Regions from separate parts of the Nonomuraea sp. NPDC050328 genome, predicted to be linked through region 1. Evidence: riboswitches for the same ligand, from Rfam matches in the RefSeq annotation. Region 1 holds a riboswitch; each other region holds the start of a gene.
What was found. Region 1 has a riboswitch for cyclic di-AMP ahead of ACIBG7_RS17910 (C40 family peptidase). Riboswitches for the same ligand answer to the same signal wherever they lie in the genome.
Positions count from the first base shown of each region.

Region 2: another riboswitch for cyclic di-AMP. It lies ahead of ACIBG7_RS09405 (C40 family peptidase); the one in region 1 lies ahead of ACIBG7_RS17910 (C40 family peptidase).
Region 3: another riboswitch for cyclic di-AMP. It lies ahead of ACIBG7_RS25365 (hypothetical protein); the one in region 1 lies ahead of ACIBG7_RS17910 (C40 family peptidase).

Region 1 is NZ_JBITIW010000004.1:348,109-354,104, forward strand. Features, by position in the region: gene ACIBG7_RS17895 (hypothetical protein) at 1-263, opposite strand, end outside; gene lysX (bifunctional lysylphosphatidylglycerol synthetase/lysine--tRNA ligase LysX) at 398-1,873, shown strand; gene ACIBG7_RS17905 (LuxR C-terminal-related transcriptional regulator) at 2,231-2,416, shown strand; gene ACIBG7_RS17910 (C40 family peptidase) at 2,512-3,540, opposite strand; cyclic di-AMP (ydaO/yuaA leader) riboswitch at 3,550-3,703, opposite strand; gene ACIBG7_RS17915 (amino-acid N-acetyltransferase) at 3,968-4,537, shown strand; gene ACIBG7_RS17920 (RDD family protein) at 4,624-5,996, shown strand, end outside.
Region 2 is NZ_JBITIW010000002.1:693,884-699,879, forward strand. Features, by position in the region: gene ACIBG7_RS09390 (NYN domain-containing protein) at 1-287, shown strand, start outside; gene ACIBG7_RS09395 (NlpC/P60 family protein) at 380-1,354, shown strand; gene ACIBG7_RS09400 (alpha-amylase family glycosyl hydrolase) at 1,392-2,894, shown strand; cyclic di-AMP (ydaO/yuaA leader) riboswitch at 3,137-3,281, shown strand; gene ACIBG7_RS09405 (C40 family peptidase) at 3,331-3,891, shown strand; gene ACIBG7_RS09410 (hypothetical protein) at 3,995-4,771, shown strand; gene ACIBG7_RS09415 (M48 family metallopeptidase) at 4,806-5,996, shown strand, end outside.
Region 3 is NZ_JBITIW010000007.1:13,932-19,927, forward strand. Features, by position in the region: gene ACIBG7_RS25340 (LLM class flavin-dependent oxidoreductase) at 1-487, shown strand, start outside; gene ACIBG7_RS25345 (TrpB-like pyridoxal phosphate-dependent enzyme) at 545-1,849, shown strand; gene ACIBG7_RS25350 (50S ribosomal protein bL37) at 1,886-1,963, opposite strand; gene ACIBG7_RS25355 (DeoR/GlpR family DNA-binding transcription regulator) at 2,093-2,872, shown strand; gene galT (galactose-1-phosphate uridylyltransferase) at 2,869-3,930, shown strand; cyclic di-AMP (ydaO/yuaA leader) riboswitch at 3,998-4,134, shown strand; gene ACIBG7_RS25365 (hypothetical protein) at 4,138-5,082, shown strand; gene ACIBG7_RS25370 (DinB family protein) at 5,183-5,677, shown strand; gene ACIBG7_RS25375 (site-2 protease family protein) at 5,680-5,996, opposite strand, start outside.

The DNA.
Region 1 (5,996 bases):
TTGCGCGGGTCGAGGTCGTAGAGCCGGCCGCTGACGGTGGTGCTGTTGGTGTCGCCGTAGTCCTGCCAGTCGACCTTGACGTGGCCGAAGGACTTGGCCAGGCCGTTCTTCGACCAGACCGCCCCCCAGTCGTCGTGGTAGACCGGCGGGGTGGTGGTGGCGGCCACAGCGGTGGTCGCGCTCGCCGCGGCGGGGACGGTGGCGGCCAGGGCGGTGGCGGCGGCGGCCGCGAGCAGCCCGGTGGCGATCTTCTTGATCATCATCTCTCCTTGGGCCCTCCCTGAGCCGGCGCCCTGCCGATCCCCCCTGAGCCCTGTGATCCTTTGATAACGGAGAGTGCTTTCAAGGATCATTCAGGAGACTGACCAACTCTTGCAGTTCGCTAGTCTTGGATGTCGTGGAACTTCCTGAGCAGATGCGTATCCGGCGGGAGAAGCTCGACCGCCTCCGGAGTGAAGGTGTCGACCCGTACCCGGTCAACTTCCCGCGTACCGTCACCAACGCCGAGCTCAAGGAGAAATACACCGACCTGCCGCCCGACACCGCCACCGGCGACCGGGTGGGCGTGGTCGGCCGGGTCATGCTCAGCCGCGTGGGCGGCAAGCTCTGCTTCGCCACCCTGCGCGACGGCAGCGCCGACCTCCAGGTCATGATCTCCCTCGACCGGGTCGGCGAGGAGTCTCTGGCCGCCTGGAAGCGCGACGTCGACCTGGGCGACCACGTCGGCATCGAGGGCGAGGTCATCACCTCCCGCCGCGGCGAGCTGTCCATCCTGGCCGACACCTGGCAGATCACCTCCAAGTGCCTGCGCCCGCTCCCGGAGAAGCACACCGGCCTCACCGACCCCGAGGCCCGCGTCCGGCAGCGCTACGTCGACCTCATCGTCAACGACGAGGCGCGCAAGATGGCCCACATCCGCAGCGCCACCGTGCGCGCGGTGCGTGACTTCTGGCACGAGGAGGGCTACCTCGAGGTCGAGACGCCGATGCTCCAGCCGATCCACGGCGGCGCGGCGGCGCGTCCGTTCAAGACGCACATCAACGCCTACGACATGGAGCTCTACCTCCGCATCGCGATCGAGCTCTACCTCAAGCGGCTCGTGGTCGGCGGCATCGAGAAGGTCTTCGAGATCAACCGCAACTTCCGCAACGAGGGCGCGGACTCCACGCACAACCCCGAGTTCACCATGCTCGAGGCCTACGGCACCTACCTCGACTACAACGACATGGCCGACCTGACCCAGCGGATGTACCAGAAGGCCGTCGTGGCCGCCCTGGACACCACCGTGGTCAACCACGACGGCGTCGAGATCGACCTGGGGCTCAAGCAGTGGCCGCGGATCACGCTCTACGGCTCGGTCTCCGAGGCGCTCGGCGAGGAGATCACCACCGAGACCTCCCTGGAGCACGTGCGCAAGCTCGCCGACCGGCGCGAGATCCACTGGGACCCGAAGTGGGGCCAGGGCAAGCTGGTCCAGGAGATCTTCGAGGCGCTGGTCGAGCACACGCTGATCCAGCCGACGTTCGTCATGGACTACCCGGTGGAGACCTCGCCGCTGACCCGGCAGCACCGCGACAACCCGCTGCTCACCGAGAAGTGGGACCTCATCGGTTTCGGCACCGAGCTCGGCACCGCCTACTCGGAGCTGATCGACCCGATCGAGCAGCGCCGCCGGCTCACCGAGCAGTCGCTGCTGGCCGCCGGGGGCGACCTCGAGGCGATGCAGCTTGACGAGGACTTCCTGGCCGCCCTGGAATACGCCATGCCGCCGACCGGGGGCATGGGGGCGGGCATCGACCGGATGATCATGGCGTTCACCGGCAAGAACATCCGCGAGACCATCCTCTTCCCGCTGGTCAAGCCCACGCACTGACCCGTTCGCCCGACAGCCGGTACGGCCTGCCGTACCGGCTGTTGTCATGTCGGCGGTCATGACCGGACCGGGGGCCGGCGCCGCCGCGGCAGGCGGGATACGGGCCGGGCGGGAATCCGGGATCGGCTGGGTCGAAACCCGGAGGGGCCGAGGCGCTCATCGCGACCGCACAGACGCCGACATATCGTGAGTAGTTCACATTGTGTGGATCATGTCAATGGCGCTGGTCAAGTGGGGGGATCGGCGACCTTGACGACCTTTCCGGAATGCGTTTACGGTTTCGTCGGGCGAGACGCCGCCGAGGGCTTCTGCTGTGGGGGGAGGCTACGGATGGATTTACTCACCGAAGGCGTTGAGTTGAGCCGCGCTGATCTGGCTCTGCTCGCCGAACTGGCCAAGGGAGTGACCGTGGACAGGGTGGGGCGAAGGCTCGACGTCAGCGGCCGGACCGTACGGCGCCGGCTGCGGGTGATCTGCGACCGTATCGGGGTGGCGACCGCGATCGAGGCGGTCGCCTGGGCGGCGCGTCGCCAGCTCATCTGATCCGACGACCGGGCTCGCGGTGGACCGGTCCGCTCGGCTCGGCCGGCTCAGCCGTCGATGCAGTCGGCTCGGTCGGCTCAGTCGGCTCGGTCGGCTCAGTCGGCGATGCGGACCGCGCCCGCCCACGGGCGGTTGCCGATCGGCGCCAGCCGTACCACGTCGCCCGTCTGCGGCGCGTGCACCATCATGCCGCCGCCCACGTAGATGCCCACGTGGTGCAGGTCGTTGTAGAAGAAGACCAGGTCGCCCGGGCGCAGCTCCTCGCGGGAGATGTGCCGGCCGGCGGTCCACTGGTCGCCGGTGTAGTGCGGCAGGCTGATGCCGACCTGCTGGTAGGCGGCCATCACCAGGCCGGAGCAGTCGTAGGAGTTGGGCCCCTCGGCGCCCCAGACGTACGGCTTGAGCTGCTGGGTGAGCGCCCAGCGGGCGGCCTCGGCGGCCTTGCCCTGGCCGATGATCGGCAGGTCCACCCGGGTCGCGCGGCCCCGCGAGCCGGCCTGGCCCAGGGCGCGGCGGTAGATGGCGCTCTCGACCTTGGCGACCAGCTTGGTGATCTTCCCGCGGCGCTCCTCGAGGTCGGCGACCAGCGCCTTGACCTCCTTGATCTGCGCCGAGGCGGTCCGCTCGGCCTCCTCCGCGGCGGCGATGGCCACGGAGACCTCCTTGAGCTGGTTGCTGTGCTGCTCCTCGATCGCGGAGGTGGTGGCGACGTTGTCGAGGAAGAGCCCGGGGTCGCCCGACTGGGTGAAGGCCCAGGTGCGCTCCAGGCCGCCGGAGATGTAGGAGCTCTGTGCCAGGGAGGCGGCTCGCGCCCGCTTGCCGGCGAGGTCCTGCTGGCGGGTGGAGAGCGTCTTCTGCGCCGCCGCGGCGGTCTTCTCGGCCGTCTTCAGCTTGACGCGCTGCCCGTTGAACTGCTCGCTGAGCTGACCGATCTCGGTGTGCATCTTCTCCGCCCGCGCGGCCAGCTCCTTGAGGCTGGGCTCGGGGTCGGCGGTGGCGGGGCCGAGCGGGAGGGCGAGGCTGAGCGCCGCCAGCGCGGTCGCGACGACGGCGAAACGTCTCCTGCGTTCCGGAGGGCGGGCGTCGCCCGCGGTCTTCTCCCCACGGTCGCGCGTGCGCTTCACCAACCAGCCACCTCTCCTGTTCGGGCGCCGACCGGGTTAGCTGCCGGGTTCGGGCCGGAGTAGCCCTACCAGGCCGAAGACCTGGATTCACCCCCGCGCTCCCGGGGAGGGAGCGCTGTGGTTCCCCGGTTCCCCCGACGAGGGGATTGGGCGCACCCCTTCGCGGGATCTCGAAGGGATATCGACGCTGGACACTAGTGCACGATCAGTTCGTGCTCAACCAGAACTGCCAATTCCGTTGAGGTTTGGCATCCGAAGGATCACGGGCGGATCACGTGCTTGCGGCCATAGTCGGGCATTTTGCGGGGTTTACGGTGGTTTGGTGCGTTCGTGAGCCTGGGGGCGGGAGGGACCGCTCCAAACGTTCGCCACAGGATCATGCCCGGGATACGGCCCAGCCGTAAAGGCGTCGGTACGCTGAAGGGTCATGGAGCAGGTCGCCGAGCCCGTGCTGCACAAGAGGCAGATCACCGTCCGTCGTGCCAGGACCGCCGATGTCCGGACGATCAAGATGCTCGTCGACACCTATGCCGGAGCCGGGCCCCGATTGCTGGAGAAGGCCACCGTCACGCTCTATGAGGACGTGCAGGAATTCTGGGTCGCCGAACATGACGGAAAAGTCGTGGGATGCGGCGCGTTGCATGTCCTGTGGGAGGATCTCGCGGAAATCCGTACGGTCGCGGTGGATCCCGATCATCGTGGACTCGGCGTAGGCCACAAGATCGTGTCAGCGCTCATCGGAACCGCAGTGGAACTGGGTCTGCGCAGGGTCTTCTGCCTGACCTTCGAGGTCGACTTCTTCGCCGGGCACGGATTCCGCCCGATACAGGGAACGCCCGTCTCGCCCGAGGTCTATGCCGAGCTCCTGGCCTCGTATGACGAGGGTGTGGCGGAGTTTCTCGACCTCGAACACGTCAAGCCCAACACCCTCGGTAACACGCGCATGCTGCTGCATCTCGCGGCTAATGACTCGGCTGTTGACCGAGTGGAAAGGTGATTGTTGATACCTATGCCGATACCTTGGGCAGCAGCAAGCATGTGTCCTGACATGTGCCACATGCGAACTCGAAGTGAGGTGACACGGTGAGCACCGGACAGCCGCCGTATCCACAGGATGATCCCGGTGAGAACGACAAGCCCCGGGCTCCCGAATACGGACAGCAGTACCCGGGCCGTGCCCCGGGTGAGGCCGACCCCGACGTGACGGTCGTGGGGTATCGCACTGACGGCGATCCCTACGGTCAGCAGGGGTACGGCCAGCAACAGCCATACGGCCAGCAGCAGGGCTACGGCCAGCAGCCTGGTTACGGTCAGCAGCAGCCTGGCTATGGCCAGCAGGCCCAGCCCGACTACGGCCAGCAGGCCGCTTCGGGTCAGCAGGGTTACGGTCAGCAGCCCGGCTACGGGCAGCAGCCGTCGGGCCAGCAGGGTTACGGCCAGCCCGCCTCGGGTCAGCAGGGGTACGGCCAGCAGGCCCAGTCCCAGCCCGGTTACGGCCAGCAGCCCGGTTACGGCCAGCAGCCCGGCTACGGGCAGCAGGCTCAGCCCGACTACGGCCAGCAGGCCGCTTCGGGTCAGCAGGGGTACGGCCAGCAGGCCCAGTCCCAGCCCGGTTACGGCCAGCAGCCCGGCTACGGCCAGCAGGCCCAGTCAGGCTCCGGCCAGCAGCCCGGTCAGCCGGGTTACGGCCAGCAGCCCTCGGGCCAGCAGTACGGCGCCTCCGGCCAGCAGGGCTACGGACAGCAGTCCCAGCCCGGCTACGGCCAGCAGCCCGACTACGGCCAGGCCGCGGGTCAGCAGGGATACGGCCAGCAGTCCCAGCCGGGTTACGGGCAGCAGCCCACCTCCGGCCAGCAGGCCTACGGCCAGCCCGCCTCGGGTCAGCAGCCCGACTACGGCCAGCAGGGCTACGGCGCCCAGCAGCCCTACGGCTCGCCCGGCACCCAGCCCGGCTACGCCCAGCCGCAGTACGGCGCCCAGCAGCCCGGCTACGGTCAGCAGTACGGCGGGGCACAGCAGCCCGCCTACGGCCAGCAGCAGGGCTACGGCGCCACGCCGTACGGCCAGCCGGGCTACGGCCAGCCCGTCGGCCTCCAGCCGCCCGGCGCCCCGGCGCCCCTGGCGGAGTGGTGGCAGCGCCTGGTCGCCCGAATCGTCGACGGTCTCATCTTCGGTGCGATCGCCGGCATCCTGAACGCCCTGTTCATCGCGGTGCTGATCACCTCGTCGAACGCCTGGACGGGCAGCTCCTCGGGATTCCTGAGTGCCACCATCGGCTCGCTGATCCTCTGGATCCTCATCGGCGCGCTGTACATCGGCTACGAGTTCTTCATGACCAAGGCCAAGGGGCAGACCCTCGGCAAGATGGTCATGGGGATCAAGATCGTCCCGGTGGGCCAGGCCATGCCTCCGGGCGGGCTCGCCTCCGACGTCGCGCTCAAGCGGGCCGGCGTCAC
Region 2 (5,996 bases), on a different contig from region 1:
GCCTGGCCGGGCTGGTCGCGCAGACCCGCATCGAGGTCACCGTGGTCTTCGACGGCGCCGAGCTCAACGCGCACGTCGCGGTCAACGCCCCGCGCGGCGTCCGGGTGCTGTTCAGCCAGCCGGGGGAGATCGCCGACGACCTCATCCGGCAGCTCGTGCGCGCCGAGCCGCCGGGCCGCGCGGTGGCCGTGGTCTCCTCCGACCGAGAGGTGGCCGAATCGGTGCGGAAGATGGGAGCCAGACCGGTTCCGTCCGCTCTGCTGTTGCGCCGGCTCGGCCGCGCCTAGCGTTTGCCGGGGCAGGATTCCCCGAAGCGTTCAGTTCACACCTGCAACTTCTGTACCATTTGCCCCAGGTGTGATCACTGGGAGGCGACGCTGTGAGGTTGGGCCGGGTACCGCTGGTCGCCGGATTGGCGGTCGGAGCGTTGCTGGTACATCCCGGCGGGGCGGTCGCCGACCCCAAGCCGACCGTCCGGCAGGCCAAGGCCCGCCTGGCGAAGCTCAACGACCAGGCCGACAAGGTCGTCGACCGCTACAACAAGGCGACCGAGGACTACAAGGCCGCCAAGAGCCGGTACGGCAAGCTGAACGAGCGCTACAAGGCCAAGCTGGCCACCGTCGCCGGGCTGCGCTCGCAGGTGGTCACCATGGCGGTCGACAGCTACCAGACCGGCACCGACCTGACCGCCGCCACGGTGGTCCTCGGCAACGACAGCCCGGCCGACACGCTCACCGGCATGGCCCTGGCCGACCAGCTCGCCGCCGAGCGCGGCCAGCGCCTGGCGCAGTTCCTCCAGGAGAACCAGGGCCTGAAGGCCCAGCGGGACGAGGCCGAGAGCGCGCTGAGCGACGCCGACGCCAAGCGGGACAAGGTCGCCGATGACCGGTCCGAGATCCTCAAGCTGATCAAGAAGCAGAAGGCCCTGCTGGTCCGGCTGGGCGCCTACAAGACCGGTGACCCCAACAGCCCGGGTCTGGTCTACAACGGCCCGGCCCGTGGCAACGCCGCCGCCGCGCTCACCTTCGCCTACGCCCAGGTCGGCAAGCCGTACCGGTACGGAGGCACGGGGCCGGACGGCTTCGACTGCTCCGGGCTGACCCAGGCCGCGTGGCGGGCGGGCGGCGTGGAGCTGCCGCGCACGACGTGGGACCAGTGGGCCTGGGGCGCCAACCGCAAGGTGGACCTCAAGGCGCTCCAGCCGGGCGACCTGGTCTTCAGCGAGGGTCTGGGGCACGTGAGCCTGTACGCGGGCGACGGCAAGATCGTGCACGCGCCGCAGACCGGTGATGTGGTCAAGGTGGTCAACCTCGCCGACTACGGCCGACCGCTGGTAGGCGCCGTCCGCCCCTAAGGTGGTGAGAAATATCACCTTATAAAGGGGCGCTTCCGTGTGGCTTCGTGACGCCGTCCTGTACCAGATCTACCCCCAGAGCTTCGCCGACGCCAACGGCGACGGCATCGGCGACCTCGCCGGCATCGAGTCGCGCCTGGACTACCTGTCCTGGCTCGGCGTCGACGCGCTCTGGCTGAGCCCGTGCTTCGCCTCGCCGATGGCCGACGCCGGCTACGACGTGCGCGACTACTTCAGCATCGACCCCCGCTACGGCACCGAGGCGGACCTGCTCTCCCTGGTGGAGAAGGCCCGCGCCAAGGGCATCCGCATCCTGCTCGACCTGGTCGCCGGGCACACCTCCGACCAGCACCCGTGGTTCCTGGCCTCCGCCGCCGACCCCGGCGACCACCGCTACATCTGGTCCGACCGTGAGGTCCCCGGCTTCGTGCCCTCACCGGGCAGCCGGCCGGGCTCCTACCGCCCCAACTTCTTCGCCTTCCAGCCGGCCCTGAACTTCGGCTACGCGCGTCAGGACGAGGCCGAGCCCTGGCGCCAGCCGGTCGACGCGGAAGGGCCCACGGTCAACCGCAGGGCGCTGCGCGAGATCATGTCCCACTGGCTGGAGCGCGGCGTGTCGGGCTTCCGGGTGGACATGGCCGCCTCGCTGGTCAAGGACGACCCCGGCCACGTGGAGACCGCCAAGCTCTGGCGCGAGCTGCGCGGCTGGCTCGACGAGGCCTTCCCGGAGGCCGTGCTGCTGTCGGAGTGGGGCGATCCCAAGGTCTCGGTGCCCGGCGGCTTCCACGCCGACTTCTTCCTGCACTTCTCCGGCCTGGCCTTCCGCTCGCTGTGGGACAACGGCGCGGTGACCACCGAGTGGGACAAGATCGACTCGCCCTACTTCGACCCGGCCGGGGCCGGCACGACCGCGCACTTCCTGGCCGAGTGGCAGGAGGCCATGGAGGTCATCGGCGCCTCCGGCCTGATCTCGCTGCCCTCCAGCAACCACGACTGGCCGCGCCTGGCCAGCGGCACGCGCGAGGGCGAGCAGCTCAGGGCCGCCTTCACCTTCCTGCTGACCTGGCCGGGCCTGCCGGCGATCTACTACGGCGACGAGATCGGCATGCGGTACGTGCCCGGCCTGCCGGACGTCGAGGGCAGCCGGCTCCTGCCCGGCTACAACCGCGCCGGCTCCCGTACCCCCATGCAGTGGGACAAGGCCGACCCGCAGATCACCTACCTGCCCGCCGACCCCGACCCGGCGCGCCCCAACGTCGCCGACCAGCGCGCCGACCCCGGCTCGCTGCTGCACACCGTCCGCGAGCTGATCGCCCTGCGCCGGGCCCATCCCGATCTCGGTACGGCGGAGCCGGTCGAAGTGCTGCACGCCGGTTACCCGTTCGTCTACCGGCGCGGGCGGTTCGTGGTCGCCGTCAACCCGGGCGCCGCGCCGGCGTCGGTCGAGCTGCCGGGTTCGCGAGGCCGGCTCGTATCCGGCGCGGCGGCGGACTGGATCCGGCTCGACGGCTTCGGTCACGCGATCTTCGAACTGGTGTGACGCATGTGACAGATGTGACTTGACGGGCATTGTGAGGAGGTCAGTGTGACGCGAATCACAAAGACATCACGAAACGGTGATGGAGCAGGGATCGCTCTTCTGACTATCGCGCGGGGAAATCCTGACTCTTGACGGTGGCTTTGCCCTCCGTTGGCGTGCGGGGTACTTTCTGGCCTCGCGGCGTTCCAGCCAGGACGCCGCGATTTCGCGAGTCGGCCGCAAGATCGCCGATCGGACAGATTGAGATCCGCTTGCCGAATCCGCGCAGCCAGGAGGCGCGGAGCCGGGGACCCAGAGTTCCAGGGGTGAATCAGCGCAGCGCGCTGTAGGGCGACCTTCCACGCCCGAATCCGTCAGCTAACCCGGTAGGCGTTCGTGGAAGTCCCGAGGAGACACCCTGTCTACCCGTCAGATCCCCCGTTTGTCATGCCTTGCCATGGGCGGAGTCGTGTTCGGCACCGCCCTCACCGGCCTCACCGCCACTCCGGCACAGGCCGTGACGAACACCCCCGCCGCCGCTCCGGTCACTTCGAGCGGTACCGCCACGGTGGTCACGACCACCGGGCGGCCTGCGAAGATCGCTTGGCCCGCCAAGGCCGCCCGGTCCGCCCGGGCCGCCAAGGCGGCCAGGCAGAAGGTGAGGGCCGCCAAGGCCGTCGCCGTCGCCAAGGCCCAGATCGGTGACCCGTACCGCTTCGGCGCCACCGGGCCCGGCTCGTTCGACTGCTCCGGCCTCGTCCAGTACGCCTGGCGCAAGGCCGGGATCAGGATCCCGCGCGTGACGCACAGCCAGTACGCGGGCATCAGGACCAAGGTGTCGTGGCGCAACCTGCGCCCCGGCGACCTGATGTTCTTCAGCGGGCGCGGGCACGTCGGCATGTACGTCGGCAAGGGCCGGATGGTCCACTCGCCTCGCACCGGCAAGACCGTGCGGGTCGAGAAGCTCAGCGGCTGGCGCAAGCGCGCCTTCGCCGGAGCGGTCCGCCCCGGCGGCTGACCTCGTGAAGGCCCCGCCCTGTTCCGGGCGGGGCCTTCGCAGGTTTCCCCCTCTGCTTCCCGGCTTTTCCGGCTGGGTGGGCGGGTGCCGCTAACCTGGCAGGATGCCGACCCGGGTGACCCGCAGAGCCGCACTGCTGCTCGCGCTCACCTGCACCGCGGCCGCCCCCCTCGACCCGCCGGCCCCCTTCCGCGGGGCCACCGCCACCCACGGCGCCGCCTCCCGCGTGCTCGCCGAGCCGGGCACGCCGGCCGGCCTCGACCTCCCCGACCTGGCCCGCCGCGCCGACACCGCCGCCACCCGCGTGGACCGCACGCTGGGCACCCGGGTCCGGCCCCTGGTCCTGGTCCCCGCCACCGACGCCGGCGCCGCCCGCCTGATCGGCGCCGCGCCCGAAGCCGTCGCCGGCCTCGCCGCCCTGGCCGACCAGGGCCGGGTGATCATCGTCCCTGGCGGCTACACCCGCCTCACCGAGACCGGCCGCGACGTCGTCCTCACCCACGAGCTCACCCACGTGGCCGCCGGAACCGGCCGCGTCCCGCCGTGGCTGCGCGAGGGCTTCGCCGACTACGTCGCCTACCGCGACTCCGGCCTGAGCGTCGAGGCCGCCGCCGCCGAGCTGCTGGCCGACATCCGGGCGGGACGCCTGCCGTACCGGCTGCCGGAGGGTTTCGGGCCGCCCCGGCAGGCTCAGGCCTACCAGGAGGCGTGGCTCGCCTGCCGGCTCATCGCCGCCGAGTACGGCGAGGCGCGGCTCGTGCGGCTCTACCGGGACGCCGCGCAGGGCAAGCTTGATCTGACGCCGTTCGGCGACTTCACCGCGAGATGGCGCGCCCATCTCAAGCACCTGGGGAGAGGCGATGACGGAGCGGGGGCTTGAGGGAGAGGTTCAAGGAGAGGTTCAGGGAGAGGCGATGGCCGAGGGGGAGCGCGGTGCGCCGAGGCCGGGGCTGCTGCGCAGGCAGGCGGGCATCGCGCTGGCCGTACTGGGCACGGCGATCGTGGCCGTGGTCGCGTTCACCACGCCCTGGGACCCGCTGCCGCTGCGGGTGCAGCCCGATCCGGCCCGTGACTTCACCCCGGCCGAGATCGCCCGCGCCCAGGCGTTCGACGCGGCGCTCAGCGCGCCCGCCTACCTGTCGCTCGGCCTCACCGTGCTCTTCGCCGGGATCCTCATCGCCACGCCCTTCGGCGCCCGCGTCCTGGCCCGGCTGCGCGGGCCGTGGTGGCTGCGGGTGCTGCTGGGCGTGCTCGTGCTCACCCTGCTGGTCGAGGCGCTGCGCTGGCCGCTGGGGATGTGGTACGAGGTACGGCTGCGCGAGTTCGGGCTGTCCACGCAGGACTGGGGCTCGTGGAGCGCCGACCGGCTCAAGAACATCGCCGTCCGCGTCGCCATCCTCGGCGTGATGATCGTCGTGCTGGCGGCGCTGGCGCGACGGCTCAAGCGCTGGTGGATCCCGGCCGCCGCCGGTGCCTTCGCCTTCACCCTCGCCGCCTCCTTCGTCTACCCGATCGTCTTCGAGCCCCTCTTCAACGACTTCCGCTCGATGCCTCCCGGCCAGCTCCGCACCGACCTGCTCGCCATGGCCCAGCGCGACGGCGTGCCCGTCGACGACGTGCTGATCGCCGACGCCTCCCGGCGCACCACCGCGCTCAACGCCTACGTCTCCGGCTTCGGCGCCACCCGCCGCATCGTCGTGTACGACACGCTGCTCAAGGCGCCCGCCGACGAGGTCGAGCTGATCGTCGCGCACGAACTCGGCCACGCCAAGAACCGCGACGTGCTCAACGGCACGCTCATCGGCGGGCTGGGCGCCGCCTTCGGCGCCGTCCTGCTCTTCCTGGTCTACGGTCTGGTACGGCGGCGCACCGGCGGCCTGTCCATCGCCGACCCCCGCGCGGTCGGCGTCGTCATGGGACTGATGAGCCTGGCCACCGTCCTGTCCGGCCCGCTCCAGAACGTCGTCAGCCGGCACGTCGAGGCCCGGGCCGACCTCAACTCCCTCGACCTCACCCGCGACCCGGCCACCTTCATCGCCATGCAGAAGCGGCTGGCCGTCACCAACATCTCCGACCTTTCGCCCGACTGGCTGGAGTACCTGCTG
Region 3 (5,996 bases), on a different contig from region 1:
GAGCGGCGAGCGCAACCAGCGCTTCGAGGGCGAGCACTACCACCTGCGCGGCGCCCAGCCGGGCCCGGCTCCGGCGCACCCGATCGAGCTGTGGCTGGGCGTGGCCGGGCCGAAGGCGCTGGCCCTGGCCGGCGCGAAGGCGGACGGCTGGGTGTCGTCCTCGCCCTGGGGCACACCGGACAAGCTGGCCGAGCTCAGCGCGCTCCTGGACGAGGCCGCCCGGCAGGCCGGGCGCCAGCCGCGGGAGATCCGGCGGATCCACAACGTCAACGGCCTGATCACCGACCGCTCGACCGGTTCCCTGCACGGTCCGGCCGACCAGTGGGCCGAGGAGCTGACCGAGCTGGCGGCGGGCCATGGGCTGGACACCTTCGTGTACTGGCCGGAGGCGGAGGACGAGCGGCAACTGCGGCTGTTCGCCGAGGAGGTCGTCCCCGAGGTGCGCCGGCAGGTGGCGCTCGAACGCGGCCGGTCTGCCGAAAACTGACCCACCGTAGGCAAGTGACGCTGGAACGTAAGGCCGCCCTCGCCGCACACTCGGCAGATGACCCCAGATCACTGGTACAACATCGTCCCCGATCTGCCCGTCCCGCCTCCCCCGCCCCTGCACCCGGGCACCGGGCAGCCGGTCGGGCCCGAGGATCTCGCACCGCTGTTCCCGGGCGAGCTCATCGCGCAGGAGGTGAGCACGGAGCGGTTCGTCCGGATCCCGCAGGAGGTGCTCGACGTCTACCGGCTGTGGCGGCCGACGCCGCTGATCAGGGCGCACCGGCTGGAGCGCGCGCTGGGCACGCCGGCACGGATCTACTACAAGTACGAGGGCGGCTCCCCGGCCGGCTCGCACAAGCCGAACACCGCGGTGCCACAGGCGTTCTACAACGCCCGCGAGGGCGTGCGGCGGCTGACGACCGAGACGGGCGCCGGGCAGTGGGGGTCGGCACTGGCCTTCGCGTGCGCCCAGTTCGGCGTCGAATGCGTGGTCTGGATGGTCCGCGCCTCCTATGACCAGAAGCCGTATCGCCGCTCGCTGATGCGGATCTACGGCGCGACGGTGCACGCCAGCCCCTCCCCCGTGACCGGCGCGGGCAGCAAGATCCTCGCCGACGACCCGGACTCGACCGGGAGCCTGGGCATCGCGATCAGCGAGGCGGTCGAGGTGGCCGCGGGCGACCCGGACACCCGCTACGCGCTGGGCAGCGTGCTCAACCACGTGCTGATGCACCAGACGGTGATCGGCGAGGAGGCGCTCAAGCAACTGCCGGAGCGTCCCGACCTGGTGATCGGCTGCACCGGGGGCGGTTCCAACTTCGCCGGGCTGGCGTTCCCGTTCATGCGGGAGCATCCGGAGATCACCTTCCGCGCGGTCGAGCCGGAGGCCTGCCCGTCCTTCACCCGCGGCACCTACGCCTACGACTTCGGCGACACCGCGGGCTTCACCCCGCTGCTGAAGATGCACACGCTCGGCCACGGCTTCGTGCCCGACCCGATCCACGCCGGCGGGCTGCGCTACCACGGCATGGCGCCGCTGCTGTCGCACCTGTACGAGCTGGGCCGCTTCGAGGCGGTGACCAGGTCGCAGCGCGAGTGCTTCGAGGCCGGTGTGCGTTTCGCCAGGACCGAGGGCATCGTGCCGGCGCCGGAGCCCACGCACGCCCTGGCCGAGGCGATCGCCGAGGCGTTGCGCTGCAAGGAGACGGGCGAGGAGAAGGTCATCCTGACCGCGTTGTGCGGGCACGGGCACTTCGACATGTCCGCCTACGACCGCTATCTCTCCGGCGAGATGCGCGACTTCGTGCTGCCGCAGGAACGCATCGACGAGGCGCTCAGCGCCCTGCCGCAGGGCCGCTAGCGGAGCCGGGGGGACCCCGCCGGGGTCCCCACCGGTTCAGCGCGAGGCTGGGCGCTTGCCGTGGTTCGCCTTCTTCTTCTTGCGGGCTCTGCTCTTGCGCGCGCGCTTGGCCATCGGCGTCTCCCGACATGTCAGGCTATGTGGTGTAGGTCACACCGTCTCCCGGCACACCGACCAGGTCAAGCGCTCAGTTTCCAACACCGCCATGTCATAATTTGGTGGAATCTGTTGGAAGGAGGCGTCGTGCTCGCACAGCAGCGGCAGCAGACGATTCTGGAGCGGGTCCGGCGCCACGGCGCGGTCCGGGTGGCCGAGCTCGTGCGCGACCTGGGCGTCTCCGACATGACCGTCCGGCGCGACCTGGAGGTCCTGGCCGAGCGCGGCCTGCTGGAGAAGGTGCACGGCGGCGCGACCATCGGCGGTCCCGGCTCCACCGAGGAGCCCGGCTTCGCCGCCAAGACCACGCGCCAGCAGCCGGAGAAGGAGGCGATCGCGCGCGCCGCGGCCCGTCTCGTCCGGCCCGGCACCGCCGTCGCGCTCTCGGCCGGCACCACCAACTGGGCGCTGGCCCACCACCTGATCGAGGTCCCGGACCTCACGGTGATCACCAACTCGATCCAGGTGGCCGAGGTCTTCCACCGCAACCAGCGCGACGACCGCACGGTCGTGCTCACCGGCGGCGTCCGGACCCCCTCCGACGCCCTGGTCGGCCCGGTCGCCGTCGCCGCGCTGCGCACGCTGCACGTCGACACCCTCTTCCTGGGCGTGCACGGCATGAGCGTGCGCGCCGGATTCACCACCCCCAACCTGCTGGAGGCGGAGACCAACCGCGCGCTGGTGCAGTGCGCCGGGCGCCTGGTCGTCCCCGCCGACCACACCAAGTGGCAGACGGTGGGCATCAGCACCATCGCCGAACTGTCCCAGGCCGACGTCGTCATCAGCGACGCGCGCCTGGACGCCGAGGCGCGCCGGGACCTGGCCGAGCGCGCCGGAGAACTGATCATCGCGGAGGAAGCGTCGTGAAGCGCACCATCACTCACCTGGCCGACGGCAGGGAGCTGATCTACTACGACCGGCGCGACGACGCCGACCGGTCCGCGATCGACCGCCGCCGCCTCGATCCCCGCCCGCTCGCCTCCGAGCTGCGCTACGACCCGCTCACCGAGGAGTGGGTGGCCATCGCCGGCCACCGCCAGAGCCGCACCTTCCTGCCGCCCGCCGACGAGTGCCCGCTGTGCCCGTCGACCGCGGCACGCGCCTCCGAGATCCCGGCGAGCGAGTACGACGTGGTGGTCTTCGAGAACCGCTTCCCCTCCTTCTCCACCAACCTCGGCGACTACCCCCAGGTCGGCGGCCTGAGCGAGGTGCGACCCGGCGTGGGCCGCTGCGAGGTGGTCTGCTTCACCTCCGAGCACGACTCCAGCTTCTCCCAGCTCAGCGACGAGCAGGTCGAGCTGGTCATGGAGGCCTGGGCCGACCGCACCGCCGAGCTGTCCACGATCGAGGGCGTCGAGCAGGTCTTCTGCTTCGAGAACCGCGGCGAGGAGATCGGCATCACCCTCCCCCACCCGCACGGGCAGATCTACGGCTACCCGTACGTCACGCCGCGCACCCGGCTGCACCTGGCCGCCGCGGCCAAGCGGCCCACGCTCTTCGCCGACGTGCTGGCCGCCGAGCAGGCCGGGCCCCGGGTGGTCGCCGCCAACGAGTTGTGGACCGCCTTCGTGCCGGCCGCGGCGCGGTGGCCGTTCGAGGTGCACCTGTACCCGCATCGCCAGGTGCCGGACCTGCCGGCGCTCACGGCCGAGGAGCGGGCGGCGTTCGCGCCGCTCTACACCTCGGTGCTGCGGGCCTTCGACGGGCTGTTCGGGTTGCGCATGCCGTACATCGCGGGCTGGCACCAGGCGCCGGTACGGCAGGGCCGCGAACTGGCCTACCTGCACCTGGAGCTGTTCTCGGTCCGGCGGGCGCCCGGCAAGCTGAAGTACCTGGCCGGATCGGAGTCGGGGATGGGCGCGTTCGTCAACGACGTACCGCCGGAGGAGGCGGCCCGACTGCTTCGATCACAGGTAGATCACTAAGCGATCTCGGCTTGGAGTCGCGTTACCTTGGTTTTACCGTTAGTATCCCTCTCGCAACGGCTGTCACAGCCGTCGCACGCCTAATCCCGGGCGCGTCGCCCGGGAGCCGGGGACCCATCGCACCCTGGGGTGAATCCACTTCGGTGGTAGGGCATCTCCTGCCCGAACCCGTCAGCTAACCCGGCCGGCAGAAGGAGAGGAAGGTTCGTGGCGGCCAAGTCCGCGATGGTCACCGCGGGGATTCTCACCGCGGTCGCACTCACCTTCGGCACGTTCCCCGCCGTCGCCGCGCCCAAGCCCACCGAGCCGGAGCTCCGCGCCGAGCTGGTGAAGCTGAACAAGAAGGCCGACAAGCTCATCGAGGCCTACAACGCCAAGCGCGTCTCGCTGGGCAAGGCCCAGAGTGCGGAGAAGGCGGCCAAGGCCCGGCTGGCCCAGGCCGAGGCGCAGCTCGCCGAGGCCGAGAAGCTCATCACCCAGCTCGCCGAGATCCAGTACCAGAACAACGGCTCGCTGCCGCCCTTCATGCCGACCGACGCCGTCGGCGCCGCCGTCTTCGACGCGGTGACCGACCAGCAGCAGGCGGCCATCCAGGGCGTGCAGGCCACGCGGGACGCCAAGAAGCTCGCCGCCGACCAGGCCTCGACGCTGGCGGTCACGATCAAGAAGGAGAGCACCGAGCTCGCCGCCCAGCGCGACGAGGCGGAGAAGCTCATCTCCGACATCAAGAAGAAGCTCGTGGAGCTCGTCCCGTACGGCACGGGCCGCCGCTCCGACGGCTCCTTCGCGCCCGAGCTGCCCAGCGGGTCGGACAACATCACCCCGCGCACGCGGCTGATGCGGGCGGAGATCCAGAAGAACTTCAACCTGCAGTACACCGTCGGCTGCTACCGCGTGGACGACAGCGGCGAGCACCCGCTCGGCCGGGCCTGCGACTTCATGATGAGCAGCGGCGGCGCCATGCCCTCCAACGCCGGCAACGCGCTCGGCGACCAGGTCGCCGCGTGGGCGATCAAGAACATGGACAAGCTGGGCGTCAAGTACGTGATCTGGAAGCAGCGGATCAACCAGGGTTCGGGCTGGCGGGCCATGTCCGACCGTGGCAGCATCACCGCCAACCACTACGACCACGTGCACATCTCGATGCTCTGAGACGTGGTGCGCCCGGGCATCTGGCGCGGAGGCCCGGGCGCATCGCCCCCTGCAAACCGGTACAGCATTCCCCCCTGCAAACCGGTACAAATGGGGGACTATGCAACGTACTGAGCCTCCCCATGTCGCCCCCGAAGCCGAGACCCTGACCGGTTTCCTCGACTACCAGCGCGAGACCCTGGCCTGGAAGTGCTCCGGCCTGACCGACGAGCAACTCGCCACCCCCGCCGTCGAGCCCTCCTCCATGTCCCTCCTGGGCCTGCTGCGGCACCTGGCCGACGTGGAGCGCGGCTGGTTCCGGCGGGTGATCGCCGGCGAGGACGCCCGGGCCCGGCACTGGCGCGAGGACGACCGGGACGCCGCCTTCCACGAGGCCGCCTCCGACACCTACGAGGCGGCCTTCGCCGCCTGGCAGGAGGAGATCGCCCGGTCCAGGAAGATCCTCGCCGAGCGCGCCCTCGACGACGTGGTCGCCCACGACGGCGACCGGTTCACCGTGCGCTGGATCGTGGTGCACATGATCGAGGAGTACGCCCGCCACAACGGCCACGCCGACCTGCTGCGCGAGCGGATCGACGGGGCCACCGGCGAGTAGCCTCAGCCCGCCAGGCGGACCGGGTTGACCAGGTCGGCGTAGACCAGCAGACCGGCCATGAACATCATCAGGAACGCCAGGGCGTAGGTCAGCGGCAGGACCTTGGCCACGTCGACGTGGGCGGGCTCGGGCCGGCGCGTGATCCTCGCGAAGCCGCGCTTGAGCCCCTCCCACAGGCCGCCCGCGATGTGGCCGCCGTCCAGCGGGAGCAGCGGGATCAGGTTGAACATGCCGACCGCCAGGTTGAACATGGCGATCAGGTTGACGTAGAAGAGCAGCTTGTTCTCGATCGGGGTGTCGAGGGTGGCGATCTCGCCGC